2 regions of the Spiroplasma endosymbiont of Nebria brevicollis genome follow, and region 2 is predicted to be linked to the other one. Evidence: riboswitches for the same ligand, from Rfam matches in the RefSeq annotation. Region 2 holds a riboswitch; the other holds the start of a gene.
What was found. A riboswitch is a leader RNA that binds a small molecule or an ion and turns the genes downstream of it on or off. The one in region 2 is predicted to bind cobalamin.
Positions count from the first base shown of each region.

Region 1 (16,763 bases), 440 kb from region 2:
GTTACATTTAATTGTTGGTGCTGGACGTACCCAAGGAGCCATGGATGCTTCTAATTTATTAAAACCCATGTTAGCGCGTGGTGAATTACGTTGTATTGGTGCTACCACCTTAGATGAATACCGTCAATACATTGAAAAAGATGCTGCTTTAGAACGTCGCTTCCGCAAAATGACAATTAAAGAACCATCAACAGAAGATACGATTGCGATCTTACGTGGTTTAAAAGAACGTTACGAAGCTTACCATGGTGTCAAAATCCATGATAGTGCCTTACGTGAAGCTGTTTTCTTATCTAATAAATATATTAACAATCGCTATCTCCCTGACAAGGCAATTGACTTAATTGATGAAGCTTGTGCTAGTATTAAAACTGAAATTGCTTCCGTTCCTAGTACTTTAGATGAATTACGGAGAAAAGTTTTACAACTAGAAATTGAAAAAGCTGCATTAACCAAAGAAAAAGATGAAAATTCCCAAACTCGTTTACAAGAAATTAACAAAGAATTAATTATTAAGAAAATAAAATTAACACAACTAGAAAGTAAATGAAGTACAGAAAAAGCTGCATTAGACCACATTACAAGTTTAAAAAATCAGTTAGAAAATGCTAAATCACAATTAGAAATTTACCAACTAGCAGGTAATTTTGCTAAAGCTGGTGAGTTACAATATAGTATTATTCCTAATCTGGAAAAGGTTTTAAAAGATAATGATGACATTAAAAAAGATAATCCTTTATTACGTGAAGACGTAACTAATGATGATATTGCAATGGTAGTTGCCAAGTGAACTGGTATTCCTGTTGCTCGATTATTAGAGAGTGAAAAAGATAAACTATTAAACTTACCTTATATTCTTAATGCAAGAGTTAAAGGACAAAGTAATGCTTTAAAATTAGTAAGTGATGCCTTAATTCGTGCCCGAGCAGGCATTAAAGACCCTAACCGTCCGATTGGTTCATTTATTTTCTTAGGACCAACTGGTGTTGGTAAAACCGAAGTTGCAAGAACATTAGCTGATACACTATTTGATAGTGAAAAAAACATGGTTCGCATTGATATGTCCGAGTTTATGGAAAAACATGCCGTAAGTAAACTATTAGGTTCACCTCCGGGTTACATTGGGTTTGAAAATGGTGGCCAATTAACAGAAAAAGTTAGAAGAAATCCTTACAGTATTGTTTTATTTGATGAAGTAGAAAAAGCTCACCCTGATGTTTTAAATATCTTATTACAAATCTTAGATGAAGGTCGGATTACTGATAGTCAAGGTTTCTTAGTTGACTTTAAAAATACCATTATCATTATGACCTCTAATCTTGGTTCCCAACCTCTGCTTAGTGGTAAAGATAATCGTCAAGAACAGGCTTTAGCGATTTTAAAACAATCATTACGTCCTGAATTTATTAACAGAATTGATGAAATTATTGTTTTCAATGCATTAAGCAAACAAGTAGTCAAAGAAATTATTACCAAAGAATTAGATAATCTCTTACTACGGTTAAAACAAGAAAAAAATTTACAACTATTCTATGACCCACAAATCATCGATAAAATCTTAAAAGATGCCTATGATGAAGCATTTGGAGCACGCCCAATTAAACGTTATCTCCAACATCATATTGAAACAATGTTAGCGCAAGCAATTATTAAAGAGGAACTAATTCCCCATAAACGCTTTCTTATTACCCTTGATAAAAACCAAGAATTTATCCTTAGTTCCAAATTAAAATTCAATTAATACTTGCTATTATTGTGTTCTTAGTTATAATTATATAAGTCTTAGCATTCATCGTTAGTGAATGCTAAAATAAGGTGGTGAAACGTGTTATCGAAAAGACAATCACAAATTTTAAAAATTATTGTTGAACAATATATTAAAACAGCATTACCAGTTGGTAGTAAAACGATATTAGAAAACAATAATGTTACTTGTTCTAGTGCGACTGTTCGTAATGAATGTGTCGAATTAGAAACACTAGGCTTATTAGAAAAAACTCATAGTTCTAGTGGCCGCATTCCGTCCACAAAAGGTTATCGTTACTATGTTGATAACTTAATGAATAGCAGTGAAGACCATACTCTACTAGAATTAAAACGCAAAATTGCTGAAGTATTTGAAAACCGTAATTTAGTAATTACCGAAGTACTAAATAAAACTAGCAATATTCTGAGCGAAATGACTAATTTAATTAGCGTTGTCATTGGGCCTAACCTCAATGAAGATACATTAAAAAAGATTGAACTAGTACCTATTAGCAATGATAATGCGCTTGCAATTTGTATTACTAGTAATGGTCATATCCAAAACAAGATGTTTAATATCCAAGAAACACCACTAACTGATTTAACAATTGCCATTGATATTTTTAATACCAGACTGATAGGAACAAAAATCAATGAAATTAGTGAAAAAGTTAATCTGTTAAAACCGATTCTTGAACAACAAGTCCAAAAATCAGAGTTTATTATTCAAGGTTTTATTAACACTTTAATTAATTTCTCCCGTCCATTATCAACAACCCACGGGGTGCAATATATGTTAGAAAATCCCGAATTTAACGATATTAACAAAATTAAAACCATCATTCGATTTATTGAATCACAATCACCATGAATGTATTTCGACCAATTAAATAATACTGCAGTCCAAATTAAAATTGGTGAAGAATTAGGAAATGAAAATAATGACATGGCGATGATTACTACAACCTTTAAAGTTCATGATGGTGAACAAGGACAAATCGCCATTGTCGGGCCTAAGCGTTTAGAATATGAAAAACTAGCAGAAATCCTTAATTGGATTAATCAAACTCTAATGAAAAATTTTAAATAGAAAAGGAAGATAAAATGTCATCAAAAGATAAAAACCCCAATCTTGATCAACAAGTGACCGAAACGCCAATCATGGCCGAAGAAAGTACGCCTGAAGTTTCATTAAGTGATAGAATCAACTTTGAAACAACGATTAAAGATTTACAAGACCAAATTACCAAAATCAAAGCTAATGAAAAACAATTAATGTTAGCAACCAAACTAAACACCATTAATGAACTAGAAATTCAAAATAAAGAGCATACTAAATATGCTAACCAAAAAATCATTAAAAATTTAGTTCATGCATTATTAAATTTCCAACGTGCACTGAACTTTAAAACCGAAAATAAAGAAGTCCAAAATTTCTTAGTAGGATTCAAATTTATCTATGATGAACTAATCGCCTCATTAGAACATGAAGGGCTAAAAGAAATTACAGCACAAGTTGGTGAAGAATTTAACTCTCATAAACATGATGCTGTCGAAATTATTAAAGATGATGGTACTAACACTTTCAAAAATACTAAAAATAATACTATCATTGAAGTAATTGCTAAAGGTTATGAATTACACAACCGTGTTATTAGCACAATTAAGGTTAAAGTATTTCAAACTGAAACTAAAGATGCAATTAAGAAAAATTAAAGGAGAGATAAAACATGGCAACAACTAAAACTAATAAAGAAATTATTCTAGGAATCGACTTAGGAACAACTAACTCATGTGTGGCAGTAATGGAAGGTGCTAAACCAAAAGTTATTGAAAACGCTGAAGGTGCAAGAACTACACCATCAGTTGTCGCATATAAAGATGGACAAATCATGGTAGGAGACGTTGCGAAACGTCAAGCAATTACTGACCCTGACAACACAGTATCATCAGTAAAAAGAATTATGGGAACCAAACAAACAGTTAAATCTGCTGGTAAAACCCGAAAACCAGAAGAAGTATCTGCTGAAGTATTACGTGCGATTAAAGTTTTTGCTGAAGCAAAATTAGGTAAAAAAATTAGTAAAGCAGTTATTACTGTTCCTGCTTATTTCAACAACGAAGAACGTGAAGCAACGAAAAATGCTGGAACGATTGCGGGACTAGAAGTTGTTCGTATTATTAATGAACCAACTGCTGCTGCTATTGCTTATGGTTTAGATAAACAAGATAAAGAACACAAAATCTTAGTATTTGACTTAGGTGGTGGAACATTTGACGTTTCGATTCTGGATTTAGATAACGGAACTTTCGAAGTATTATCAACTAGTGGTGATAAAGAACTTGGGGGAGATGACTTTGATGACTTAATCGTAAAACATTTAGTAAAAAATTTCAAAGTATCATCAGGTGTGGACTTATCAAAAGACAAAATGGCAATGCAACGTTTAAAAGATGCTGCTGAAAAAGCAAAAAAAGATTTATCAGGTGTCATGCAAACTAATATCTCATTACCTTTTATTTCAATGAATGCTTCAGGACCATTACACTTAGATGAAAAATTAACTCGTGCGCAATTTAACGAATTAACAGCTGTTCTAGTTAAAAGAACGATTGCTCCAGTTCGTGATGCTTTAAAAGAAGCTAAACTAACAAAAGCTGATATTGATGAAGTAATTTTAGTTGGTGGTTCAACAAGAATTCCTGCTGTGCAAGATGTTATTAAAGCAGAAATTGGGAAAGAACCAAACCGTACTGTTAACCCTGACGAAGTGGTAGCTCTAGGTGCTGCTATTCAAGGTGGTGTGTTATCAGGTGATGTAACTGATGTGTTATTATTAGATGTTACACCTTTATCATTGGGCATTGAAACTTTAGGAGGAGTAATGACACCATTAATTCCTCGTAATACGACTGTTCCTACCCAAAAATCACAAGTATTCTCAACTGCTGAAGATAATCAACCTGCTGTTGACATTAGTGTGTTACAAGGTGAACGCCCACTAGCTAAAGATAACCATTCATTAGGTCGTTTCCAATTAAGTGGAATTGATGCAGCGCCAAGAGGTGTTCCACAAATTGAAGTTACTTTTGAAATTGATGTTAATGGAATTGTTTCAGTTAGTGCCAAAGATTTAAAATCTAATAAAGAACAAAAAATTACGATTTCAAATAGTGGAACATTAAGCAAAGATGAAATCGAAAAAATGGTTAAAGATGCCGAGAAGAATCACGAAGCTGACTTAAAACATAAAGAAGAAATTGAATTAACTAACCAAGCGCAAGCTTACATCTATGACATTGACAAAATGACAGAGGAAGCTACTAAATCCCAAAAAGATGGTGAATCTTCAAACCCACAATTAGCAGAATTGAAAAAACTACGTGATGATTTACAAAAATCATTAGATGATAAAAAATATGATGAACTAAAAGAAAAATTAGAACAATTAAAACAAGCATTTGCTGCAGCACAACAATTCATGAATCAACAAGGTCAAGATGGGAATCCTGAAATTCATGAAGATAATAAAAACGACACCATTGATGTTGAAGCAACACAAAAATAAATTAACGATTGGAGAATAGTATGGCAAGTAAAACTAAACGTGATTATTATGAAGTTCTTGATGTTGCTCGTAGTGCTTCACCTGAGCAAATTAAAAAAGCGTTTCGTGCGCTTGCAAAAGAGCATCATCCTGATGCTCCAGGTGGTGGAAACGAAGCACGCTTTAAAGAAATAAGCGAAGCATACCAAACTTTATCAGACCCCCAAAAACGTACTGCTTACGATCAATTTGGTCATGATGCTCCAGGTGGTGGAACTTCTGGATTTAATGATTTTGGTGATTTTGGTTCTGCCTTTGGTGATTTATTCGGTGACTTGTTTGGTGGTGGACGACGAACACAACAACGTTACAATGGTAAAACTGCTGGTGACAATATTTTAACGAAAGTAGAAATTAATTTTCGTGATGTTTTCTTTGGTAAAAAGATGACCATTAGCATTAACATTGATGTCGCTTGTGATGATTGTAAACAAACAGGTGCGAAAACTCCTCATGATGTTGTTACTTGTGATAAATGTAAAGGTCAGGGTACTATCCAATATGTTCAACAAACCCCTTTAGGAATGTTTCGTCAACAAGGCGTATGTAACAGTTGTCAAGGTCTTGGTCAAATCATTCGTCAAAAATGTACTAAATGTAAAGGACACCGTTACTATATTGAAAACCAAAAATTAGAATTTGATATTCCCCGTAGTATTGTTGATGGTCAACAAATTAGAATTAAAGGGAAAGGCAAAATTGGGCATAATGGTGGTGCGCAAGGTGATTTATTTATTGGTATTAATATTAAACGTCATCCGTTTTTAGACCGCCAAGGTAGTGATATGTATCTAAAATTACCAGTATCATACTTAGATATTATTTTAGGAAATATTATTATGATACCTACGTTTGAAGGTTTAATTAAAGAAAAATTACCTTTAGGATTACAATATGGTGATAAGATTACGTTAAAAGGGAAAGGTTTCTTTTACCCAAATAGTACTAGACGTGGTGATTTACATATTATTCTTGATGTTCAGTTTCCTATGAAATGTAGTAAGTCAGAACAAGAAAAATTATGAAGTGTTAATAATGAAACTAAGTTCGACCCTAATGAAGACTTTGCTAATAGCGCTATTAAAAGAATTTAATCAAATCAAAGAGAAAAGGAAGTTGCAATTGCAACTTCCTTTTTTATATTTAAATATTTAAGGTTAAAGTTTCTTTTTTAAATAGTTATGAGGATAACTTTGTTATAAACGGAACATAGTGATCGGTGTCAGTCACTATCATAATGAGATGCAACTAGGCATTCTTCTGAATTTATGCGTTCAGTGTCTAATGATTCATTATCTGGTGCATCATTACTTGAAGATGTTTGAAGAAATGAAGCTTTATTATTAGTGTCAAAATCATTTTCACGGTTGTTAATTGCCTCGATGTCACCATTTAATAATGGTTCCCTATTTTCGGTACTATTTTTAACTCAAGCTTTAATTAATTGTATTGCATTGTTTAGTAACACTGCCCCACTAACTATTCCAATCCCAGCAATTGTAACATCAAAAGCTGTTTTGACATTATTTATATTCTTATCATTTTGATGTTCATTTAACCAAAGTTGAGACATATTAATAACACCATCAAGTGCTAAATTTACCCCAATAATTGATAGTATATTAGTCAATATATTAGATGCTTTATTATATATTTGCTTTCACTTAGGAAGTTGTTGTTGGTCATTATTATTTTTATTATAACATAAATTGGCAATTGCTAAAGTACTGTTTAGCGTTCCAATAATAGCTGCAGGGATAAAACGCCCCCATACATCTTTTAATTTTGGATTAAGTGGTAGTGGATTAAGTTCGATTACTGCAATATCTAATAATAAAGGTTGTACAAGATTTATTGCCCTTAGTATGTTATTAAGAGTTTTATTTTGATATTCAAGATTATACATCATTACTCGTGCTAATGATGTAACTGCACCAAGAACTCCATCAGTGATAAAGCATACAGCAGCAGGTACTGCTGATTCAAAAACCTTATTGCTATACAATAATAAACCATTACCTATTGCCGCCGTTGCACTTTCAGTAAAAAATATTACATTGGTCAAAGCTTCTAACTTATCATATATTGTAGTACTATTTGTTTGTTGTGTTTGTGTCGTTACAATTTCATTGTTGGAAGTATCCTTTTCCTCACTATCATCATTTAATGGTAGTCTGTCTTCTGTTTTTGCTGAATTTGGCATAATATTTAATTATCTCTTTTCTTTTAGTTTCAAAATAAAAACTCATTTACTTTAAAAAATAAAGTAAATGAGTTAAAAACTGTATTTAGTTTTTCAATTATATTATACATACATCTAATTAATTTTACATGATATATCATGTTCTAAAAAAGAGTTAAAGAGATTGGTTAGTTAAGTTTAATATTTTGTTTCTGAATCTAGATTTTGAGACAGAGGATTTTTTGATCCTCAATAAATAACAGCATCAGCAGCTTGTAGGGCACCAAAGATTTTTCTTGTTTGATCGATAGCAACAACTTGAAAACCTTCAGGTTCAACTGCATTAACAAAATCTAAAACATTTTTGCATTTGGTATTTCATAGTTTGATTTTCCTTTGATTTTTATATCTATTAATTGTAACATAGCAGGTGTTAATTAATTTAAACAACAATTAATTTACTAACTTTGTTAATGGGACCTTTTTTCCCAATATAAAATAAGACACAACTAGTAGTTTTTAAATATTCTTGATATTTCATATTATCATGTAATTTCTGTCATTGGTTAATTTCTAATAAGGGAACACCACTAACTTTAATTAGTAAAATATTAATATACATTGGGCTTAATAATCATAATAAATGGATTAAATAATCTAAATTTTTGTTGTTAAGATTTTTGATAAATAAATCGCACAGCAATAAACCTGTCATCATATATCAAAATCCAATCTCACCTAAATAATTAGGATGGCGACAATCTTTTCATAAACCATAGTTAATGAAAAAATCAATTTTTCTTTTCTTCTTATAAAAACGAAATTTTTGTCAGTCAGCAATGGTTTCAATTAATAAAAATAAAACAGCTAATGCAATAAAAATAATTGAATAATAACTAAAGTTACTATTAAAATAATTCGCATCAATGCTTAAAGCAAAAATCGTAGGAATGCTAATCAAAAATACTGATAATCCTTGTAAAACTCAAAACATTCCGAATTTTCAAAACCTATTACGCATTTTATCAAAGCGATGGTCAATTTTAGTAGTAATAATTCGCATTAGTAAATAACTACCAAGTCGTAATGCCCATAAATTATAAAGAATAAATAAACAAATTTGAACAGGACTAAAGTTTTGTTTTCATGTAACAATTACAACGCTTAAAATAATAAAACTTAAACAGTAAGTAATATCAGTCAAAATATCAGTTTTAAAAATAAACGCTAGTATAAAGAATGTTAAGTTAATACCTAATGATATCAATAATACCCATAAAATAATATAAAAATCCACAATCAATAACGCTCCTAACAATAACTAATGTTTAATACTTTTAATTATACAACTAATAATAAAAACGTTTAAAACAAATAATTATCTAATAAAAAAACTATTGTTAGAGAAATCTTATTACTTTAAGTAGTAAGATTTTTAATTATCAATCAATTGTTCTTTAGTAACTATTGGTTTTGGTTGTAAGATAACAAGTTGATTATCAATAAGGAAATAATGTTGTAAATGACTAGTTCATATGGCCATAACTGGTTTGTATAAAAAGACGCTAAACATAAAATTACCAACCCCATGCACTGCATCGAATGGTAATCCAGCGATTCAATAAAAATAAAAACTAGCCTTTCCAAACATTAATAAATGTAAGAAAGAATCCAATGTTCCAAAACAAAATCCCCATAAACTAGTAATAATGATAAAAGTTCATCAATATTTTTTAATAATACCACGAAACATGCAAATAATTAATACTAAGATTGGTCATGCACTAAAATATAACATAACTTCTAATAGTCCAAAAATAAGAGGAATGCTCATTGCCATATATAAAGGAAACACTAGTGCTGCAAATGCTAATAAAAACGTCACTACTTCAATATTAAATGAAAAATGATAACTATTAGCGACACTCGCGCATTAGTTTTAAGATATTAATTAGATAGGTCTACTGGCTTATCTTCACTTTACTCGTTATCCTTCTCAAAGTATTTCAGATCCTTCAATGGTTATATAACTTTCATTAGCATTACAGTTGCTGGGGCAGCTTAAGAATTTTACTTAATTCCCTTTTACAAACATATTGTTCATCTACTTAATAATTTTATTTAGTTGCTATTTAATTATAAATGATTTTTTATTAATGTATAAAATAATTTATTACTATATAATAAAACTTTTATGTTTATATTTTATAAATATGGCATGTTTTCTAATAGCAGCAACTACTTTATTAGAAAATTTAAAATTAATTCCAGTTAATGCTGGTTTACTATTATTGGTATTAATTGCAAATACAATTTGATCATTAATATTTTGTAATAATTTTTTTTAAACGATACTTTATTTTCTATTTTTTTATCAAAAGTAATTTTTCAAACTTCTGATTGATGTCCTAAATAAGTATGATCTCCAATTCCAAACTCCCAAATTAATCAAGTAGCTGTAGCATAAATATTACCTTTTTTGTCTGATTTTAAAGCAACAACTCTAGTAAGACCAGGTAGTGGCCCACTTTGTTGACTTATAGGAGCGTTAACTGTATCATTGTTAGGGATTTTAAAAATATAGTGTAAGCGGGCAGCAAAAATATCATTAGTTTTTTCATCAATAGTTAACGCAGTAATTGCTCCACCACCGTTACCATACCTTATAATTTTAAATTTGTTTTCACTAACTTTGCACTTATAAATATCACATCATTCACTACTAGCGTAGATATTACCTTTACTATCAGTTGTTAAACTATAAATTTGATGACCGTTTTTACCACGATTTCTACCATCAATTGTTCCTGGTATTATCGTAAAATTGCTTTCATTTGCTAAGCAATGATAAATATTGCCATCACTACCAGCAAGATAAATATTATCATTGTTATCAGTAACTATTTTATTAATTTGCCCGTTAATTTCACTGATTAATTTAAAATTAAGATTAAGTTTTATTTTTTGCGTTTTATCTTTTCAAACTTGATCTCCTTCATTAGCAGTAATGACAACATAAAATTCGCCAGCTCTTTGGTTATGATTAGTAATTTCATTATTGATTGAATCAAAGTATTGAATTTGATAACCAGGTGCTAGTGGTTTGTTACTAAATTCAGAAGCTTTAATAACTTTTTCATTTAAAGCAAAATATTTTTCATTTTTTGATATGGATATTGGTGCTGGTAGTGTTAGATGACTAATAGTTTTTAAGTTAATTCTTTTCTCAGTTATAAAATTAACTTTAACTTCACCTTGGTATTTGGGAATCTTGCCAATAATAGTAGCATTGGTAGCGGTAATATTTGTAATCAACAAATGATCTGGATATAGATCAAATTTAGGATTTTTATTAAAAAAAATCATTCTTATAATAAATTTATTTGGTGTTTCTTTACCAAAAGAATTAATAATGCCAAGATTATATTCTGTCATTCTTGCTTGTAATTTGCTTTCACTTTTTGTTGATTCATCATTTTTAATGATCGTGTTTTCAATATCACGTGAGATACTAAAAGTAAAAGTAAATATTTGTTTAGTGTTTTTATCTTCAATAGTAGCATTGGTAGCAGCAATATTAATAATTTGATAGTTTTCAATATTAAGTTCTGGATTTTTTTCAAAATAGCAGCTTTAAGCATTATTTCATTAGGTGCTAATTCATCAAATACTCTAATTTCATTAAGGTTAGTATTTATGTTTGTTATAAATTCATTGTTTGTCTTTTTATCATTTGTAATAATATTAAAGATAATATCGATTTGGTTAGATGGGTCATCACTGAAAATTATGGTTGCTGTAGTTTTTTTGATATTAACAACTTGAAAAATTTCGGACTTTAGTTCTGGATTTTGATCTAAAATAATATCTTTAATGACATGATTAATTGGTTTAGAGTTTTGTTCTCTTTTAATTTCGCCTAAATCAGTTTTTTTAATGTCATTTTTTTCTTTCTTGATTTATTTTCATTTTCATCATTATTATTTTCTGATGGTATTTCTTTTGTTATTTCATCAGAACTAACAGCAGTTGTGGTTGTAATTATTGCTGTACTTATTAGAGAATTTAATCTTGATTTTAAGTTAATTTTATTATTAAGTTTTTTGTTCTTTTTTATCATAATAACACCATCCAATTATAACTTATTTTTTACCTTTAAAATAATGTTAATAACATTAGTATAATAATCACGCTTAACTTAATAATTTGTAATTTACCCCATATTTTTATTGTTCTAAAGTTTGTATTTTTAAAGTTTCTTGCTTTTGTTTTTTAATTATCATGCGTTTTTTAATAAATTCTTTAATGTAATAAATAGGAAACCCTGCTGCTAATACTCCACAAACAATGAAGCATTTATATAAGATTCATCAATCATGACTGTCGCGAGCAAAGACATACATAGAAATAATCGCGCCAATTAAACATAAAATATTACCAATAATAGTTGATAAAAATAAAAGTCAATATCAAAAATTATTAAACATACGTTTATATGTTGGGTCTTGATAACGTAATTTTAATGCTACACTAAAAGCAATAAATTGTAAAACAGTTGTGGCAATAATGAAATAAGTAACAACACTATACAATTGGTCTCATAATACATAAACTGATGATAACAATATCAATAAAATAATGGCTAAATAAGGTGAGTTAGTACTACTACTAGTTTTGCTAAAGATATTAAATAAATCATGCTCCTCAGCTAACTTATGAACCATCCGTGAATGGTAAAGTAAGAAGGCATTTAGCGAACCTAAGAAAATAACAATTGATAAAATATTAAACGCTAAAGCAAAACCATGAGGAATTGTGTTACTACTTAAAATAGCCTCATTCCATAAATTGTTTGAGAAAGCATTTAAATTGTTACTAATATTAATGGTTATAATCGCAACAGCTAAAATTACATAAACACCTACTACTACTAAAATAGCAATAATTTTAGCACGAATAATATTTTTGCGTGGTTCTTTAATTTCACCTGCTACATACGTAACAGCTTCAATTCCCGAATAGGCAAACATGGTCATCGCCATGGTTGGTAACAACATATAAGAAGTTAAAAATAATTGATGTAAATTTTTAGTAACTTCTGGTTTTTCAAAATTAGCAAGGCTACCATAAACAATAGCTAATATCATTACCAATAAAATGGGAATGAATTTTAAAATTGTAAAGATAGTTTGTGAAATTCCTACTATTTTTTTGTATAAATATGAGTTAAAGCCATTGCTATTAAAACACCAATTCCGATTAATTTTACAAGTCTTGGATTAGTAATTTCTGTTAGACTAGCAATTAAATTACCAAATGCAATCGTAGCGCTAGCAATCGCAGTTGCTGCTGCTAATAATACTAAGATTTAACCAAATCAAAAAGCTGTTGCTTGAAATTTAGCCTTTTTTAATCATGTATAAGCAGTTCCATTTTTAGGATAACTACTAGTTGTTTCGGCAAATAATAGTAGTCCGGGAATGATTAGAGTATATCACCAATAATTCATGCTAATAACATTAAAATGGGATTATATTGGGCTTGGTATGCTACTTGGCCAAAGGCGATTAAGATTGATGAACCTAAAGTAGCACTAATGGCCATCATAGTTATGGTTAATAAACCATATTTTCTTGTTAACATTGAACGTTGTTTCTCCTTTAAAATTTTAAAATAATAATACTTAGTAATATTAGACTCAAAACCTAAATAAAGCAATAGTTTAGATGCATGATAATTCTGAATAAGTGAAGTTTTGGTGAATCATAAATCAGTGTTAAAAATAAGATAATAAAGTAAAAGGATTGATTATTATGAATTCTCTAAAGTTTTAATAACTATAATTTGTTATTAAACATCTCAAAATAGCTGATATTTATAATATCAGCTATTCTATTTTTTTGCAAATTAGTTTCTTTTTTAGTCAGAATAAAGTTTTAGTTAAAAACACTCAAAACTTTATTTACTCTTAATAAAAAATCTATTAAGTAACACAATTCAATTAAGTAACACAATTCACCGTAAGATAATTTAATTAAGTAACACAATTCAATTGAGTAACACAATTCACCGTAAGATAATTTATTAAGTAACACAATTCACCGTAAGATAATTTATTAATTATTTTGTTTTTTGTGCTATGATTATTTTGTTAATAAAATATATAAAAATAAAATCTTATGATTGTCTGCGAGTGTTTTATATATGGAAGAAAATTTTTATATTAAAAAAATATATTATGGTTCTTATGTAAAAAATATAATTTTACCTATGAGTGCTATATTAAATAATAAACGTAATGACATTGGTATTAAAAATTTAGGTATTAATAATAAGAAGTTACGTAATAATGCAATTCGTACTAAAACAAAGTTAATACATAAAGCATTTCATAATTTTTATAATTCAAAAGTTTTAAGTTTTGTTACTTTAACTTATGCTGATAACATGCAAGATATTAATAAAGCAAAACATGATATTGCTATATTCTTTAAACGCTTAAAGCGTTGATGAAATGACCCTAAACGTTCTAAATATTTAGGTGAATTAAAATATATGTATGTTTATGAGTATCAAAAGCGTGGAGCAGTACATTTTCATATAGTTTTTAATCGTAAAATACCTTATAGTATGATATTTCAGTGATGACCATATTCTCAAAAATCGGGTATTAAATTAATTGTTGTTAAAAAAGGTACTAATGAAAATATAGTTAAGTATTTAAGTAAATATGTAGTAAAAGTTCAAAATGATATAAAATCTCAAAATCAATATGATTTAGGTATTTGTGCTTATGCTTTTTCTCATAATTGTTCTAATCCAAAAGTAGTTAAAGGTCAAAAAATAATGTTATATCAACGTTTAATTGATGCTTCTGTTAATGCTTTACATACACAATTTTTTAAAAAGAAAATTGATAATTTAGGTCGTACTATGCTTTTTGGTGGTAGTTTTGATAGTACTGTTTTTGGCGATAATTTTAAAGATTATGATGAATATGTTTCAATTGATAGTATTCGTTTTAGAAATGTGGTTAAGCAATTTGAACCATGGATATTTGAAAGAGAAAAAATGTTAAATTTTTTAGATAAAGTTTTTGGTAATAAAGTTGAAAAAATGTTTGTTGAAAATAAAAAAAGAATTTTACATTAATTTTATATTTTTTTATTGATGTAATTTATATATAATTAATGTAAAATTTAAAAAAGTTACCTTAATTGGTAACTTCATGTTTATAATTTACTTTGATATTTTTTAATAATATCCTTAATTTTTATTGTTTGTTTTTCTATTTCTTCACTATTCTGTCCTACAACTATTGCACTATTTGGTATTTGTGATTTTAATAAAAAAAGTTTTTTAAATTCTTCTTCTAATTCAACTATTAATTCATTTATTAACATAATATTCGCCCCCTTTCTTTAATTAAAATATAACATAGATAATATTATAAAAAAAGTTATCTAAGTATTTTTTAATTAATTTATAAATTTTTTTTATTTTTTTAGATAAACCACTTGTATGTATGTATGTATATATATATAATGGTTAATGTAAACTATGTTTTAAATTTCTCGCAGAATTTATAATTATAGTTTACATTTTTTATTTTTTTTGTTAAACTTATTATAAGTAAGAATTTTACCCTGTCTTACTTAATTCAAACTATAATAAAATATAGTTTTCTGCGAGGAGTTAAGTTTTATGCAAAGTTTTTTATGTCAATTGACAAAAATTCGAACTAATGAAGTAATTAAAGATGAAAAAAGTGGTAAGTCCAAAAATTATGATGTACTTAATTTTTCGCCGTTTTATGTTACTACTGATAAAGGTATTAAAATATCAACTGGTGAAAAATCTAAGGATAAATGAGTTTTACATGATAGTGAATTATTTACTAAACTTGCTAAAATGAATTTAAGTCTTGGTTCTTATTATGATGTTGAAATAACATGAGAAGCAAAAATTATGTATGTCAAAAATTAATAATTGTACTTGTGAACAACCTTTTCATTTAGCAATGTATATGTGTAAACTTTGTGACCAAGTTATTTGTCCTAAGAAAGTTTTACAAAATTTATATACTAAACAATATTATTGTCCAAATTGTATTTTAAGTATTGCTTTGGTTAAACAAAAAGGACAATTACAACAAAGAGAAAATTAAAAAAATTAAATAAGGGGCATATATATACTTTTTAGTGTATTTTTGCCCCTTACTCTAATTAGTATAAATATGCTCCTTATTAATAAAGTAAGGAGTTTTATTTATGCCTAATGAATTAGAACAAACTAGTAATTATACTTTAACTAAAATATTAAGAACGGGATTAAGTCCATTAAGTGCTATGGTTGGAGTTAGTGCTTATTATGGTCAATATTTAAAAGACCCAATATTAGGCAGTATTAATTCTTTATTATTTAGTAAGAAATTAGGAATTGATATATGGAATATTAATCAAAGACCAACTACTAGAAATAAAGTTATTAATAGTTATAAAAAAATATTTTTGGGTTTAGGTACAATTGGTTTAATAAATTATGCTAAATTTGTTCAATATGTAGATAAGTCTGTGTCTTTAATAAAAGATGAACCGTGTTTTTGACCACCTTGTCCTACTGAACCACCAAGACCTACGTATCCACCATTTACAACTGTTAAACCAATAATTGATGTGCCTTTTGTAGATTGAGATACTTATATATCTTTAAATAGTTTTGGTATAGCGAATGTTGTTAGTGGTTTAAGTGAATTAATTCCTAATCGTTTTGAGAGTATAAGAAAGATTTTTATATGGCAACTGGTGGGGGTTTAATTAGTAGTGGTGTAGCAATGGGTATTAATAATGCTTATGCTATTCCTACTATTATTGCCGGAACAAGTGAAATAATTAATACTTTATTGTTACCATTGGGAAGTACTCATAATAATACTGAGTTACAAGAAGTGCTTACTGATGAAAGAATAGGGTTAATTAATTCTAGTGTTAATGATTATCAAAGTACTAATGATAGTATTAGTAATTATAGTTTTGATGGAAGTGAACTTAATATTAATGCAAGGTTAGAATTTGATGACAGTTATTATAGATTATAGGAGATGTTTAAAATGGATATGAAAGAGATAGTTAAATATTTAGTATATATGGGTGGTTTTGGTCTTATTCTTTGATTTTCTCGTAATTGAATACGTGAAGGTATTCAAAAATTGAAACATAAAAAACATG
Region 1 covers NZ_OZ034986.1:505,233-521,995, forward strand. The annotation lists gene AAHM98_RS02960 (ATP-dependent Clp protease ATP-binding subunit) at 1-1,741, shown strand, start outside; gene hrcA (heat-inducible transcriptional repressor HrcA) at 1,826-2,836, shown strand; gene grpE (nucleotide exchange factor GrpE) at 2,851-3,462, shown strand; gene dnaK (molecular chaperone DnaK) at 3,477-5,315, shown strand; gene AAHM98_RS02980 (DnaJ C-terminal domain-containing protein) at 5,336-6,448, shown strand; gene AAHM98_RS02985 (hypothetical protein) at 6,526-7,557, opposite strand; gene AAHM98_RS02990 (hypothetical protein) at 7,735-7,989, opposite strand; gene AAHM98_RS02995 (DUF1295 domain-containing protein) at 7,979-8,833, opposite strand; gene AAHM98_RS03000 (hypothetical protein) at 8,972-9,370, opposite strand; cobalamin riboswitch at 9,474-9,659, opposite strand; gene AAHM98_RS03005 (hypothetical protein) at 9,808-10,971, opposite strand; gene AAHM98_RS03010 (hypothetical protein) at 11,456-11,656, opposite strand; gene AAHM98_RS03015 (APC family permease) at 11,763-12,800, opposite strand; gene AAHM98_RS03020 (hypothetical protein) at 12,905-13,045, opposite strand; gene AAHM98_RS03025 (hypothetical protein) at 13,021-13,179, opposite strand; gene AAHM98_RS03030 (rolling circle replication-associated protein) at 13,741-14,688, shown strand; gene AAHM98_RS03035 (hypothetical protein) at 14,769-14,939, opposite strand; gene AAHM98_RS03040 (hypothetical protein) at 15,241-15,522, shown strand; gene AAHM98_RS03045 (hypothetical protein) at 15,509-15,703, shown strand; gene AAHM98_RS03050 (hypothetical protein) at 15,807-16,352, shown strand; gene AAHM98_RS03055 (hypothetical protein) at 16,331-16,633, shown strand; gene AAHM98_RS03060 (hypothetical protein) at 16,646-16,763, shown strand, end outside.
Region 1: linked by a shared signal. The riboswitch ahead of AAHM98_RS03000 (hypothetical protein) and the one ahead of nrdF (class 1b ribonucleoside-diphosphate reductase subunit beta) in region 2 are both predicted to bind cobalamin.

Region 2 (16,763 bases):
AAACAAATTAATGGATTAACATATTTAAAAGAATATAAAACAATTGATGTTGTTATAGGCGGCCCACCATGTCAGGGTTTTTCTTTAGCAAGCAATTTAGTTAGAAATTTTAAAGATGATCCTAGAAATTACTTATATAAAGAATATATTAGAATTATAGAACAGGTAAAACCAAAATTTTTTTTAATGGAAAATGTAAAAAACTTTTTGAGTTTTAATTCAGGAAAGTTTAAAGATGATATTATAGAAAATTTTAAAACTATTGGTTATAGTATAGAATATAAAATAATTAAATCTGTAGAATATGGTATTCCGCAACAAAGAGAGAGTGTTTTTTATTGGTACTAGGTTAAAAAATTTTTCTTAAATTGAACAGAGTAAAATTAAAAGAACACTATATGATGTTATTTTTGATTTAGAAAATAAAGAATATAATAGTTCTTGAAATCATGTACCTATGAATCATTCAGAACAAATGTTATTAAAGATGAGTTACGTAAAAGAGGGTAAAGGACGAGAATGTATCCCTGAAGAATTAAAACCAAAAACAGGTGATATAAGAAAATATATTAGATTAGACAGCAACAAACCGAGTTTTTGCATTACAACAGATAATAGAAAAGTTTTTCATTATTCATTAAATAGAGCTCTTACCATAAGGGAGTTAGCAAGAATTCAAACTTTTCCTGATAGTTTTATTTTTTATGGTAATAGAAGTTCACAAGAAAAACAAATAGGTAATGCTGTTCCACTTAAATTATCAGAAAAATTTGCAAAAAAAATAAAAGAGTATTTAAATGAGTAATTTTCCAAAAATAAATTACATTGGTAATAAATCAGCTATTGTTGATAAAATATTAAAGCAAATTCAAAATGAAGATAAAAATTTAACAATAATGGATTTATTTGGTGGAAGTGGAGTAAGTTTCTTATCATTTCAAAAAAAATAATTTTAATGTCATTGTTAATGATTCTTTATATTCAAATTATGTTATTTATAAAGCTATTATTGAAAATAATGAAGAAAAATTACTTATAGATGAAATTACTCATTTGTATAATAAAGTAAAAGATGATGAAATGTTTATTTTTCAAAATTCTTTCAATGAAAAGAAAGATAAAATAGATTCTTTTATAAGAGAATGAAATAATTATTTTTTAGAAGAAGAATTAAAAATATTAATAAAAATGTCTTCTTATTTTGATGGTTATAAAATATATATATATTTTTAAGTTTATTAAGGAGATCTATGATAAGAAAGATGCCATATTCTCGTTTTAATATACCGTTTAATAAAATAATTTAGTTACGTGATGAAAATTTTAGTTATGAAAAGTATGGAAGAAAAAGAGCATATCATAATATACCTTTTTTAACTCATATTTTAGATAATCTAGATAGTTATAATAATGCTATTTTTAAAAATAATAAACAAGTTATTTGTACTAATTTAGATTTTATTGATGTTATAAAAAATTATTCATTTGATATACTTTACTTAGATCCTCCTTATCCTGGTACATTAAATAAATACTATGATTTTTATGGCCCTATTGATGTTTTATTTGGTAATACTAAATATAAACAATGTAAAGATTTAACAAATAGAGAAAATTTTAAAATATATTTTAAAGAAATAGTAGATGTAGCCATTATAAAGGCAAAATATATATTGTTAAGCATAAATGATAAGTCTTTACAAGAAAATAAATATATTATTGAAGTTCTACAACAAAATTTTAAAATTGAAGAAATAAATATTGATCATCAATATAAATTATCAGGAAAGTTAAATAAAAATACTAGTAAAGAAAAAATTATAGTTTGCACTAAAAAAAGGAATAAAAATGGAAAAAACTAAAATTTATGATTCATATTGAAAATTAACATTACATAATACAAATTTTTTTGGTACAAAATTTATTGATGGTTTAAAAATACTATCTATAAGAAAAAAAAATAAAGATTTTAAAGAACAACAACTTTTTTTCAGAAATGAATTAAAGTTAAAAATTAATGATATTTCTATTAGAAAGTGAATTAATCAGTATACTAAATTAGGTTTAGCATATAAAGATAATAACAATTGCGTAATACTAAATCCTATAAGTTATAAAATTATCAAAGAAGAAAGAATAAAATTAAGAAAAATATATTTATCTGAAGCATTTTATGAAGCATCTTTTAATCAAAATAATATAAAAAATATAAAATTTTAATAAATGTGATGTTACAAAATAATAATTGTATTTCTGAAAATGAATTAATTTATTTAATGCAATGAGAGTATGATGAAAATATGTCTATTGAAGAAAATTCATCTGCTTTTTTAGATAATTTTCAAAATAAAGTAAAAGATAGTATTTTTTTTAAAAAGAGAAAATATAATCAAATCAAATATTTATTGACAATATTAGATTTTTTAGATTCTTTTGAAAAAAACAAGATAAAAATAATAAATTATTATTTTTTAAATTAAATGTGGATATTGATAAAGGTATTTTATTTATAGACGATGATAGAGAGGGTAAAAAATTTGATCAATATTTAAGATTAATGTTTAAAAAAGCAACTTCTTATTGAATTTAATAATACTTGTGCATTATTAAATATTTCTTTGCCAATATTAATAGCTAGTCATATTAAACCATTTTCGCAATGTTCAAATAATTTTGAAAAAGCTGATAACAATAATGGAATATTAATTAATCCTTTACATGATTCTTTATTTGGTAAAGGTTATATTTCTTTTGATGAGAGTGGTATATTAATTTTATCTGAAAGAATTAAAAATGAAAATTGAGTTAATGATGGATGAATTACAAATAGATTTTTAGAAAAAAAAATTAGGTATAGTAGGTGCTATAACTTTAACTACAGCTGCAACTACAAATATAGTTGCTTGTTCTACACAAACATTTGATGAAACTTATGATCCAGCAACTGAATATAAAACAGCTTATATGCCTGATGCTGACATAGGTAGTCATTATAGAATTTTATGAGAAGATCACTTTTTAATCATTTTTAATAACTTATATGAAAAATTTAAAAATAAATTAGAACCTTACATAAAAAAACAGATAGTGTGTCTAACATTGGGGAAGGCACTATTAGCAAAATTAAGTTTTCATACAAAACTGATAATTATAGTTCCCCTAACTCTCCAGAAATAAAAGTGTGAGATTTACTTTATTTATATGATATCCAAGGAACAAGAACTAACTAATATTTAAAATTATTTTTTAATTTTAAAAAAAATTCTTGATACTACTTTTAAGTTAGATTTAAAAGTAGTATTTCTGTATTAAAATTAGAAATAAAACATTTTCTTAATTTCTTGAATTGTAAATTAAAGTTAACTAGGCATGTTTTAGGACTTTCTACTTTTTTTATATAACACAAGCATCACATTCATAATTTTCACTGTTTTGTAAAACTTCTTGTCGCACACGAACATAGTAAATAGATGAACACCCTTGTTTAAAAGCTTTAATATAGGCTTTAGTTAAATCACGAGTTGTAACTGAAGAATCAACAAATAAGGTTAATGATATTGCTTGATCAATATGTTGTTGTGCTGCTGCTACGATATCAATAATGGCATCTGGTCCAACTTCATAAGCGCCTAACATATAATACTTTTTATTTTCAAAATTAATTTTATAAGCAGGGACATAAACTCTACCTAATTTACCTTCTTTTCTTACTTCAACTGGTGCTACAACAGGTTGTAAACTAGCAGAACAAGAAGATAAGTAACTAATTGAACCAGTGGGAGCAATAGCCATCAAATGTGAATTAGCAATTCCATTTTTTTTAATGTCTGACACTAAAGATTGTCAATCTGCTTGTGAAGGAATTTTAATATTATATTTGGTAAATAATTCTTCAATTAGTTTTGTTGCTGGTGTTCATTTTTCTTTCTCACATTTAGTATATTTATCAAAATATGAACCATCAGCAAATTTTGAATTTTTAAACCCATGAAAAGCACCAACATCTACTGCTAGTTTATTTGATGCTTTAAAAGCATGAAATGCCATTACATAGAAAAATATATTTGTAAAATCAACTGCTGCTTTGGAATTATAAAAAATATGATTTGTTGCTAAGAAACCATGCAAATTCATAGCTCCTAATCCAACGGCATGATTTTTACTATTACCTTGTTGAATGGAAGGGACACTAGCAAAATCACTATTTCTTGAAACGTAGTCTAATGAATAAATGGCATCATATATTGTTTGTGAAAATTCTTCACCACTTTCCATCATTTTCGCAATATTAACACTTCCTAAATTACAACAAATATCATCCCCAATTTTTTTAAAGCTTAAATCAGAATTAAATTCACTAGCAGAACTTACTTGTACAATTTCGCTACATAAATTGCTCATAACAATTCTTCCAGGGTGGGCATTTCGATTATTTACTGTATCGTCAAATAATAAATAAGGATAACCACTTTCAAAATGCAATTCAGCAATTGTTTGAAATAATTTTCGGGCACTAATAAAAGTTTTTTTAATTTGCGGATTATTTAACATATTGTAATATTCTTTAGTAATAGCAATATCAGTCATTGGTTTGCCATAAACTTTTTGAATATCATAGGGACTAAAAAGTGCCATATTTTCATTATTTTTTGCTAATTCAAAAGTAATATCAGTAATTACAATTCCTAGCGATAGTGATTTAATTCTAATTTTTTCATCAGCATTTTCACGTTTGGTATCTAAAAATAGCATAATATCAGGGTGATGAACATTTAGATAAACAGCGCCTGCACCTTGTCTTTGTCCTAATTGATTGGCGTAGGAAAATGAATCTTCTAAAATTTTCATAACTGGAATAATTCCTGTTGCTTGATTCTCTATATTTTTAATAGGTGCTCCAAATTCTCTTAAATTTGTTAAACATAAAGCAACTCCACCACCACGTTTTGATAGTTGTAAAGAACTTGTAACAGCACGACCAATTGATTCCATATTGTCTTCAACTCGTAATAAATAGCAAGAGACATATTCGCCACGCTGTTTTTTTCCAGCGTTTAAAAATGTTGGTGTGGCAGGTTGAAATCTGCCTAACATCATTTGTTTTTGAATTGCTTGAGCCTTTTTAACATTTCCATCACCAAAAAATAATGCGTTCATAACAACACGTTCTTCATAGTGTTCTAAATATTGTTTCCCATCAAAACTTTTTAAACCATAAGCATTATAAAATTTCAAAGCACCCATAAAACTGGGAAATTCATGTTTAAATTCATAAGCATATTTTGTTAATTGTTCAATTTCTTCAATCGTATATTTATTAATTATTTGTTCATCGTAGTATTGATTTTTAACTAAATATTCAATTCTTTCTTTAACATCTTTAAATTTTTTTGAGTTAGGAATAATATGATGTTCCATATATGATTTTGCAGCGGCAATATCAAGTTGAAAATTATCTTGATCTTTAGTAAAAAGTTTTGCTTGGGCATTAAGAGTAATATATGTTTCAGAATCTAGTGTATTTGTGGTTTCTTTATTATTTGCATTTTTATTTTTCCCTCAAAAATTAATTAAGATATCTTTGATACTATTAACGTTATGTTGGGTTCCTAGTAATTCAAATTGATAAAGTAAAGGAACATTTAACTTTTTAGAAATGATTGGTCCAGCAATAGCAAATGTTTCACCAAAATTAGTATTGCCAGAAGCAATGACACCACGACAAAAATTACGATTTTGTTTACTATTTAAAAATTTAATTACTTGTTTGGGAACAGCACCATCTTTTATATTACCACCACCGCTATAGGTTGGTGTTATTAAAACATAGTCTTTATTAACTTCAATTTCTTCCTCTAAGTCATAAGGAATTCGTGAATTTAGTACTTCTAATTTTTGAATAAATCTGTGAGTATTGTTTGAAGGTGATGAAAAATAAACTAAATTAATTTCACCGATTGGTTTTACTATGTTTTCATTTGAAACTTTTATAACATCATCATGCATTTTTTGTTCTCCTTTTTAATTAAAATTCTCAATCTTCATCGGTTGTTTCTTCTGTTATCCCCATAACATAAGATGAACCATTTCCCGAGAAGAAGTCATGATTTTCATCTGCTCTGGCTGATAATTGGGTAAATATTTCTGGTTTAATTCTAGTTTCTTCTTCTGTGAATGGTGAATCATAACCTAAATTTTGTAAAAATTTACCAGCATTATATAAACTAAATTTAATAGCATCATCAGCTAAACCAAAACCTTCATAAAGTTCTAGTAAATAAGTTTTTTCTAATTCTATTAATTCAAATAACAAATCAAATACGAATTTTTTCATTGCTATTTGTTTTTCAACTGATAATTTTTCAACTTTTCTTTGATATTTGTAGCCACTATAATAATTATGAATAACTTTATCTCTTAAAATTAATCTAATAATATCTGAGGTATTTGATAATTTCCCACGTGCTGATAAATAAAATGGTAAGTAAAATCCACCATATAATAAAAATCCAGGCATAAGTGCTGCTGCTACTTTTGATTTTAAAACATCATCACCAACGTAGTAAGGGATTAAAACACGAGCACGAGCTTGTAAACTTTGTGTATTAATAACTCATTCATGTGCCTCTTCAATTTGTTCACTTGAACATAGAGTTGAAAATATTGTTCCATATGATCGTGCATGAACACCAACCATAAAAGCAAAATTAGCATAAATAACTTGTTCATGATCAGTCAATGAGTTAGGAATTTGGGCTGTGTCACCAATTGTTGCTTGAATAGTATCTAATAACGTTAAACCAGTAAAAGTTCGTGTGATGAGTTGCTGTCATTCTGGGTTTAATGTTCTTCAAGATGTTAAATCATTTGATACGGGAATTTTTTCTGGTAATCAAAAGTTTTGTGTAATTCTAGTTCATACTTCTAAATCTTTATCATCATTGATAACATTTCAATTTATAGAACGCATTTTTCCTTGAAAATTATTCATAGCATATGCTAAAGGTGATAATGATTTTTGATAATATTTATTGCCTTTTGTCATATAGTTTTCCTTTCATATTTATAAATAAAATTAATACAATTTGATATTTTATACCCCCTATATAAAAAAAAGAACTAAAAAACACCTAAGTTTCCTGTCGGTGTTTGCACAAATTTATCATTAATTATTAAAAATAAAGATATAATTTTCTTACTATTAAAGTATGAAAATATCGTTACTATAACAATCGTTGATCCATCCCCAGGAATAACTACTATTTAAAAATTTAGACCGGTCTACTGGCTTAGCTTCATTTTACTAGTTACCCTTCTCAAAGATTTATCTTCAATGGTTATAATAACGTTCATCAGCATTACAGTTGCTGTGGGACAGCAATGAATTCTCATCCTTTTCCCGAACATCTAAAGTTTTAGGTTTATTTAGTTGTAAGAATATCATACTACAAAAAATGAGAATGTAAATTAAAAACATTTTGTTTTTTCATAAAACAGAGTAATGATATGATAAGATTTAGTAGATTGCATGTGGGTTTTTAAGTGAAAATTATAAAATAAAAAAAGAACCAAAAGGTTCTCTAATTTGCACCAGGTTTGGTTACCCAACAGGATATTACTACCCCTCAAAATTTATCAAAGGTGAACTCTGATATATAAATAATAACATAATAAAATTAATTTGCAATAATTTTCAATAGAAAATAGAGGTTTTTAAAAATGAATAAAAATAATGATTTTAATAAAAATATGAGTGTTTACAAATTACATAAAACAAACGAATTAGATCATGAATACGGAAGGCCAACTATATTATTAAAATACAAAACACAAACATCTTTAATTTGATGAGGAACGCATTTACTTGATGAAAAAACATATGAAAAACCTTTAATTTTAAAAATTAATAATAAAACTGGTTATTTTTATTCTAAGGGAATTGAAGGTTAATTCTAGTGATTTGAAAGAGAGATAAGTTAATTTTTCTACAAACGATGCTTATCAATTAACTAGTTCAGAACAGCAAGGGTTAATATCAAAATTTGTTAGTTTCACTTTTGAACAAAATCCTTATTTTAAAATTAAGAATTTAGAAAAAGATATTTATCAATTAGAAGAACAAATTAATATTTTAAAAATTGAAAATGACCAATTTAGATTTAAATTAGGTTTAACCGCAAAAAACGTTATTTTAAATAGTATTAATCAAGAAGAAAAAGACAAGGAGTAGTTAAAATGGCAAATAAATTTTATGCAGTAAAAAAAGGTCGTAGAATTGGCATCTATGAAACATGAGAAGAATGCTTAGAACAAATAAGTGGTTTTTCAGGAGCACAATACAAACGCTTTGATAATCCAACTGATGCTCAAGGGTACATAGATGATACCAAACCATCCCCAAGTTCCCACAATCAACCAAGTTATAATCATCATTATGAAGTAATTGCTTATACTGATGGTAGTTTTAATGAAGAACTAAATCAATTTTCATATGGATTAGTTTTTATTAATAAAGGTAAAAAAACTACTTATTGTGAAAAATTTAATGATGAAAATTGAGTAAAATTAAGAAATGTTGCTGGTGAAATTATGGGTGCGCAAAAAGCTATGCAGTTAGTCTTAAATAATAATGTGAAATCACTGCTTATTTGTCATGATTATGATGGTATTAGAAAATGATGTACTGGTGAATGAAAAACCACAAAGCCAGAAACTAAAGCTTATAAAGTATTTTATGATAAAGTTGCTAAAGATGTAAAAATTTATTTTAAATGAATTAAAGGACATTCTGGTAATGTTTTAAATGACGAAGCAGATAGTTTAGCATGAAAAGCTTTTAATTTGCCTCATGTTTCAGAAGTTATTAAATAGATGGTTATTTACAACTTAACTAACCAGGATTTTATACAAAAATTAAAGATAACCCGTAAGATAATTTATTCAGTATGAGTATAATTTTTTATCTTCGTTTAATTGAGCATGTAGTTTTGCTAAAAAAATATTAAAAGGGATGATTATTATAACTGTAGTTATAAAACTACTAGTAAAATACCTTTGGAATTTTTAATAGCAATTGTAATTTTTATCAGTTGAACTTTACTAACTATTTTAAATTCACTTATTTGTCTTAAAATTAATTTTTAATTTTTATTAATTTGCACATAAACATAATAATTTGAAATACCTATATAATATTAAGCAAGTAGTCATAATTAAAATAGTCAGGATAAATGTGGATACAGTTAATAAATATTTTCTTGAATTATAGAAAGAAATAATTAACACTAATACTCTTTAAAAGGTTATATTCAACATTATCAAAGAAGAATAAGTATATAATAATTTATTAAGTATCATTTTTCACCGCGAAGTTTATTTTAAGGTTAAATTTGATATTTTTTTTATTTTTTTATGATATGATTATTAAAGATTTGTATTAGTTTATAAATCATTTAATTTTATTAAAAAATTCTTGTCCGGGATGTTTTATAAATGAATATTTTATATAATTTTTATGTTAAAAAGATTTTTTATGCTTGTTATGTTAAGAATGTTGTTTTGCCAATTGATGTTTTCAATAATAAACGTAATGAGAATGGTGTTAAGAATGTGGGTAATGATAGTAAGTTAAGACATAATAATGTTCGTACTAAGTCTAAATTAATTCAAAAAGCATTACATAATTTTTATAATGCTAAGGTTTTAAGTTTTTTAACTTTGACTTATCAGCAGAATGAAACTGATATTAGAAAAGCAAAACATGATATTTCTATATTCTTTAAACGTTTAAAGCGTTGATGAAATGACCCTAAGCGTGCTAAATATATGGGTGAATTGAAGTATTTTTATGTTTATGAGTATCAAAAGCGTGGAGCAGTACATTTTCATATAGTTTTTAATCGTAAAATACCTTATAGTATGATATTTCAGTGATGACCATATGCTCAAAAATCGGGTATTAAATTAATTGTTGTTAAAAAAGGTACTAATGAATTTGTTGTTAAGTATTTAAGTAAGTATGTAACAAAAGTGCAAGAGAATATTAAGTCTTTAAATCAAAAAGATGTTGGTGTTCAGGCGTATTCTTTTAGTCGTAATTGTAAAAATCCGATTATAGTTCGTGGTGTTAAAAATTTACTTTTACAAGATTTAGTTAAAGCGTGTGAAAAGGCAAAAGAGTTTTATTTGTTTAAAACTAAGAAAAGTGAACAAGGTGTTACTTATTTAATTGGTGGAAGTTATGATTATAATGTTACTGATGATTATTTTAGAGATTTTCAGCAATATGTAAGTTTAGAAAGTTTACGGTTTAGGTATTGATTGAAAAATAAATTTAATAGAAATGAAATTTTAGATTTTCTATATAAAGTTTTTGATAAAAGTAAAATTGAAAAAGTATTTTTGCAAAAAAGAGTTTTACATTAATTAAAATTTAATTTTGTTGTTTTTAATATTTTCATTTTTGATTATTTAATTTTTATTATTTGTATTTTTTTGTGTTTTTGTTATACTTTAATTGTGCAGGTACTGTTGTTGTTCGGACAAGGAATAATGGTGTCTGCTATTTTATTATTAATTTGTTGAAATTTTTATTTATTATGTTATTATAATATTGTAAGTAAATATTTTTTAAAACTAGTTTTTAAATAGTATTTAGCTTATTTGAATTGGTAATACAATTCCTTGTCCGGGATAGTTAAATACTTCATTTAAAAACTTTTTTTATTAGATTATTTTTTATTTATAGTTTAATTACTTATTGTTTGCCAATTCTTTTATTAATTTTTTATTAAAATTTTTAGAAAGGATTGGCAATTTTTATGTTTAAAACTCAGTTAGTTAATATTGAAAAAGATAAGATTATACCTGATAAAAATAATTATGGTAAGTTTTTAAATTTTGATGTTTTGACTTTTTTAGAAATTAATAAACAAACAAATATTTCTACTGGTAAAGTAAGAGATAAGTGGTATAACCCATTAGTAGTTAATGATTTTTCAAAATATTTACATAAATTAACTTTAAAAGTTGGTAATTATTATAATTTAGTTTTGGATTTATCCGGTATTATTGTTGATATTATTGAATAAAAAGATAAGTAATTATGCTTGTGAACAGTTATTTCATTTGTCAATGTATATGTGTAAACTTTGTGACCAAGTTATTTGTCCTAAGAAAGTTTTACAAAATTTATATACTAAACAATATTATTGTCCAAATTGTATATTAGATATTGCGTTAAATAAAACAATGAGAAAAGAACAATTACAACAAAAAGAAAATTAAAAAAACTAAATAGGGAGTATATTTATACTTTTTTGTGTACTTTACTCCCAATTATACAAATTGGTATAAATATGCTCCTTATTAATAGTAAGGAGTTTTATTTATGCCTAACGAAATAGAGCAAATTAGTAATTATACTTCAACAAAGATAGTAAGAATAGGATTAAGTCCATTAAGTGCTATGATTGGAGTTGGTGTTTATTATGGTCAATATTTAAAAGACCCAATATTGGGAAGTATTAATTCTTTATTATTTAGTAAGAAATTAGGAATTGATATATGGAATATTAATCAAAGACCTTCTTCTAAAACTAAATTTATTAATAGTAGTAAAAAAATATTATTAGGTTTAGGAACAATTGGTTTAATAAATTATGCTAAGTTTGTTCAATATGTAGATAAGTCTGTGTCTTTATTAAAAGATGAACCTTGTTTTTGACCACCGTGTCCAACTGAACCACCTAAACCAACTTATCCACCATTTACAACTGTTAAACCGATAGTTGATGTACCTTTTGTAGATTGAGATACTTATGTGTCTTTAAATAGTTTTGGTATAGCGAATGTTGTTAGTGGTTTAAGTGAATTAATTCCTAATCGTTTTGAGAGTATAAGAAAGATTTGTAATATGGCAACTGGTGGGTTTTTAATTAGTAGTGGTGTAGCAATGGGTATTAATAATGATTTTAATAATGCTTATGCAGTTTCTACGATTATTGCCGGAGCAAGTGAGATTATTAATACTTTATTATTACCATTGGGAAATACACATAATAATACAGAATTACAAGAAGTATTTACTGATGAAATAGCAAGATTAATTAATGTTAGTATTAATGATTATCAAAGTACAGATGACGGTATGGTTGATGTTGATTTAAACGATAGTATGTCTGAAATTAATTTAGATAGAGCAAGTTTAAATTGGGATTATTCTTATGCTTATACGTTAGGTGGTGTTTAAAATGAAAAAGATAAAGTGAAAAAATATGTCAAGAGAGAAATTGCATAAGAAAAAAGCAAAAAGAAATTTTGAACAAAGATTAAATGAAAATATGAATTATGATGATTTTTTAGGGGGTAGAAAATAATGGATATGAAAGAGATAGTTAAATATTTAGCATATATGGGTGGTTTTGGTCTTATTCTTTGATTTTCTCGTAATTGAATACGTGAAGGTATTCAAAAATGAAAACATAAAAAACATGTAAAGGAAAATGATAGTGACCCTGATTGTTTATATTGTCGTAAAGATTTTGAAAAGAAAAAACGTAGATTGGAAATGGAAAAACAACAAAAAGAATTAGAGAAAGGGGGTGATTAATATGCCAACAGGATTAAGTGCCTTATTAACCATGATAGGTGGTGTTGGACAACAATTATTAAATGCTTTTACTTATTTTTGGTTGAGTATTTACAACTGGTGATGGTGGCTTACAAATTGACCAGTGCTAATTTCAATTGTATTTATGGTATTAGTGTTTATTAAACAATTTGTTGGTCATATTATTCATGGAACTCATTAGTAATTAGAAAGGAATAAGCAAATGGTAAAGTTATTTTTTAGTTTAGTTTTTGTTTTGCCTTTGTTAGGTAAACTTTTACCAACTGTTAATACATTAGTTCAAACTATTTATATGCAGTATTTAAGTTCATTTACTGGATTGCATACTGTTACACTTTTTATTAAGTCGTTCTTTTATGATAGTTTGTATACTTTGCCTTTGCCAATCCTTGCTTTAATAAATGTTAGTTTTGTTTTTTATTTAATTTTAGGATTATTTAGATTTACGAGACATTAGGAAGTGGAATTATGTTTATACCTTTTATTACAACAGTGATGAAATTATTTAGTCAAATATTTATGAAGTTTTTTAGTTTTCCAATTGGTGACTTAGGTTTTAATTTAGGTACGTTAATGGTATTTTTAATTTTGCTTAGATTTGCATTTAGAGTGATTTTACCCGAATTAATGTTACCAACATTAGGATTAGGTTATGGTGTTAAGAAAATTGGTAAGGCTTCTGTTTCAGTTGGTAAGTCTCTGTTGCTAACGGTTATAAACAAACACAAGATGTTAGTGGAATTAATGTAGGTGATTAATTATGTCTGATTTTGTTGTTAGTATTTTGCATTTTATTTTTATATTTTCTAATAATGATATTTCTATGTTTTTAAATCAAACGGTTGATGTTACTAATGAAGTTTATATTTTGTTTAATTTAACTTTTTGACTTGTATTAGGAGTATTTTTTAATTTTATTTATCGTAGTATTAAATTTATTTTTAGGTCATTGTTTGGGTAGGTGTTTTTTATGAGTGTTTGAGATATTTATAATCAAATACATCAATGTATAGTTGATTATTGAACTATGTTTATAGGTAGTCCGGTTGATGCTTTTACTATTATTTTATGAAATTTAGTAGTTTATGGAACTCAGTTTTTTATTGGATTTGTTTTATTTTATGGTTCATGGTGAATTTTAAAGTGTTTATTTGGTAAATAATTATGTGATTTAAGTTTGCTAAATTATTTTTAATTATAAATACTTCTGTACAAGCACCTACTTCTTTGATTGTTTCTAATGACCCTAATGTTGTTAATTATGATATTACAGATGATATGGTTAAGCATGTTAAATATCATAGTTTTGATGATTGAGCAACAATTCCATGAAATTCTGCTTATTTTGATATTGACCAACCTGATTTAAAATTAGTAAGTGGTTATTTTTATGATTATTTTCATCCTGATTATCAATATTTTTTAAATTATGTTAGTGATGTTGCAGGTGTTTTACAAAAACATGTTGATTTTACTAGTCATTTGATTTTTGATGATGAACAGTTAAATGCTTTTTCAAGGATTATTTTTAATCATAATTTAGTACAAACTAAGCAAGATAATTATATTGAATTTGGTGGTGTTGTTAGTCAACAAAAATTTAATGTTCAGTTAGAATTTGAAATTTCTAAACCTTTAAGTTTTTATATACAAGGGTTTATGTTTTATTTTAATTATTTTAATTTTCATTATCTTGGTTCTAGTTTTAATTTTTCATTTTTAGATTATGAAGGTAATACAAAATATGTTTTTAAAGGGTTGGTTGATAGTCATTCTTATTTACAAGATATGTATAATTTTATTACTATGCCTGTTCGTGTTCCTAATTTGAAGTATTTAACTATAACTTTTTCTATTAATTCTATTATTGAAAATCCACAACAGTCGGTATCAGTTAGATTTGGTCAAATTAATATTTTTTCAAGTGAAAATATAACACCAGTACCCCCAAATAGTCCTTTTAATCCTGAATATGAACGAGTTAGTTGATATGATGTTTTTGGTCATTTTATTATAAGAACGTATATGTTTTGGAGTTGTTGGTAAACTTTTACCAGTAGAACCATTAAGAGAGTTTTTTGCTAAGATTGATGGTTTATTAAGACATATTTTTGATGATACTATTAGTTCTGTTTTAAATGTTGATTTTACTAGTGGTTTAGAACAAGTATTAACTTTATTAGTATTTTTAAAAGCAGTAGGGTTTTAATTGGTTAGGAGTGAAAGATAATGCCTTGATATGGATATTTAATTTTAGGAATTTTGTTAGTTATAATTTTTTATCCGTTTTTAATAACTAGAAAAAATATAAAGATATCGCAACGTGTAGGTAGTTATATTATTTCAGCACCACCACGTACTGGTAAGTCAGCACTTGCTTGTTGCTTAGCACAAAAACATAAAGGTAGGGTAGTTAGTCCTATTCCTATTAAGGTGCGTAATGAGTTTAGTTATCGTTGTTCTTATGATGATGTTTTTAAATTTAATTGATTAAATAGTAATTATGCTTTTAAAGAGAATGATATGCTTGTTTTTGATGAATTAGGTTTAAAGATTAATAGTAATGATTTATCACCGGAATTTAAAGAAACACAAGAAAGTTTAGGAATGTTTTGTAAATTAATAGGTCATAATTTTAATGGAATTATGTATATGATTGAACAACACCCCGATAGAATACCGAAACAAGCACGTGAAAAAGTAGAGTATATAGTTCAAGTTAAAAGAATGCGTATTTTATTATTTTTAGTTAAGTTTAAACTTAATATTTATACTAATGTTGATGATTATAATAAAATTGTTTTATCGAAAAGACAAACTAAGAAAATAATTAAAAAGGGTGGTTTTCCACCAAGTTATAGTGGTGAGACTATGACTTTTAGTTTGTGATTTCCTAGGTCTTATTTACAAAAATATAATAGTCGTGCTTTGCATTATATTCATGATTTAAAAAGTGAGTTGAGTAGTGTTAAGGATTATGAACAGTCACAAGGTTTAGAGTTTACTGTTGATGATATTAAAGCAGTTGGTTTAGATAAGTTAGATAATATTTTACAACATGATAAAGCAAAAGATGTTGTTAAGGTTCGTGGTAAGCGTAGTTATGATAAAAATAAAAAGTTTGTTAAGAAGTAAAATGTATTTAAGGTCTGTGCCAACCAGAACCTTGGTTGGTTGGCTAGGGCGTTTACGCCATTTGTCCAACTTTTTAAAAGTTGGTGGGGTGTGCTACGAAGTAGCAAGGGGCAAAGCCCCTATAACTTGAACTTAATATAAGTTTTTAAGCCGTTACTTTATTTTAAAAGCAAATGGTTTTTTTATTTTAAAAAGGAGATGGAAAGAAATAAGAAAATTCAAAATAAAATTATACTAGGTTCAACTATTTTCGGTGGAGTTATGGGAAGTATTGCTGGATGATATTCTATTCCTACAATGATTGCGGAATGATCAGGTATTATGGAATATGATTTTATTGATGATTATATAAATAGTGATCTTAATCCATATAGTTCTACAGCCAAGGGTGTTTCAATATGAGGTTTAATTTCAACAGTAACAATTGGATTAGTATCAACTATTAGTGTAAAAACTGTTGAATATGTAAAATTATGTTGAGAAAATAGAAGACAAGTTATTGAAGAAAATGATACTGAAAATGAAACCAATGAAGAAACTTCTTTATTATCACAAACACAAATAAATTCAATAAATAATAGTTCAGAAGATAATCAAAGAGAAGTAATAGGATCAAATTTACAAAAATGTATAATTTTTTAATTAATAATGGAGTGTAAAAGATATGAAAAAAATATTATTAATACTTACAATAAGTAGTGCTTTATCAATAACTAGTGGTAGTTTTTCTTACAATGCAAATTCAAATTTAATAAGCACAATAAAGAATAATAATGAAATTAACTTTTTAGCAGCAGCAGATATTCATGTTGGGTATGAACATTCTTATAGTTCTCAAACAATTAGTGCTGTTGCTAGAGAATTATCAAAAAATAACAATCGTGGTGTTGTGATTTCAGGTGATTTAGTAGGAGGAATTGAATATACGGGTAATTTATTTTCTTATAAATCAATGATGTCATCTATTTCCAATCATACTTTAGCGGGTTTTGGAAAT
Region 2 covers NZ_OZ034986.1:60,905-77,667, forward strand. The annotation lists gene AAHM98_RS00335 (DNA cytosine methyltransferase) at 1-348, shown strand, start outside; gene AAHM98_RS00340 (DNA cytosine methyltransferase) at 458-805, shown strand; gene AAHM98_RS00345 (DNA adenine methylase) at 798-950, shown strand; gene AAHM98_RS00350 (hypothetical protein) at 976-1,233, shown strand; partial or broken gene AAHM98_RS08970 (DNA adenine methylase) at 1,308-1,673, shown strand; gene AAHM98_RS00355 (hypothetical protein) at 1,674-1,862, shown strand; gene AAHM98_RS00360 (hypothetical protein) at 1,849-2,220, shown strand; gene AAHM98_RS00365 (hypothetical protein) at 2,229-2,480, shown strand; gene AAHM98_RS08975 (HNH endonuclease) at 2,607-2,954, shown strand; gene AAHM98_RS00370 (hypothetical protein) at 3,090-3,230, shown strand; gene nrdE (class 1b ribonucleoside-diphosphate reductase subunit alpha) at 3,394-6,006, opposite strand; gene nrdF (class 1b ribonucleoside-diphosphate reductase subunit beta) at 6,026-7,045, opposite strand; cobalamin riboswitch at 7,258-7,426, opposite strand; gene AAHM98_RS00385 (hypothetical protein) at 7,720-7,950, shown strand; gene AAHM98_RS00390 (ribonuclease H family protein) at 8,236-8,871, shown strand; gene AAHM98_RS00395 (rolling circle replication-associated protein) at 9,493-10,425, shown strand; gene AAHM98_RS00400 (hypothetical protein) at 10,821-11,090, shown strand; gene AAHM98_RS00405 (hypothetical protein) at 11,083-11,286, shown strand; gene AAHM98_RS00410 (hypothetical protein) at 11,390-12,250, shown strand; gene AAHM98_RS00415 (hypothetical protein) at 12,252-12,377, shown strand; gene AAHM98_RS00420 (hypothetical protein) at 12,377-12,610, shown strand; gene AAHM98_RS00425 (hypothetical protein) at 12,612-12,812, shown strand; gene AAHM98_RS00430 (hypothetical protein) at 12,834-13,088, shown strand; gene AAHM98_RS00435 (hypothetical protein) at 13,100-13,381, shown strand; gene AAHM98_RS00440 (hypothetical protein) at 13,392-13,592, shown strand; gene AAHM98_RS00445 (hypothetical protein) at 13,602-13,793, shown strand; gene AAHM98_RS00450 (hypothetical protein) at 13,796-14,677, shown strand; gene AAHM98_RS00455 (hypothetical protein) at 14,861-15,766, shown strand; gene AAHM98_RS00460 (hypothetical protein) at 15,965-16,408, shown strand; gene AAHM98_RS00465 (hypothetical protein) at 16,431-16,763, shown strand, end outside.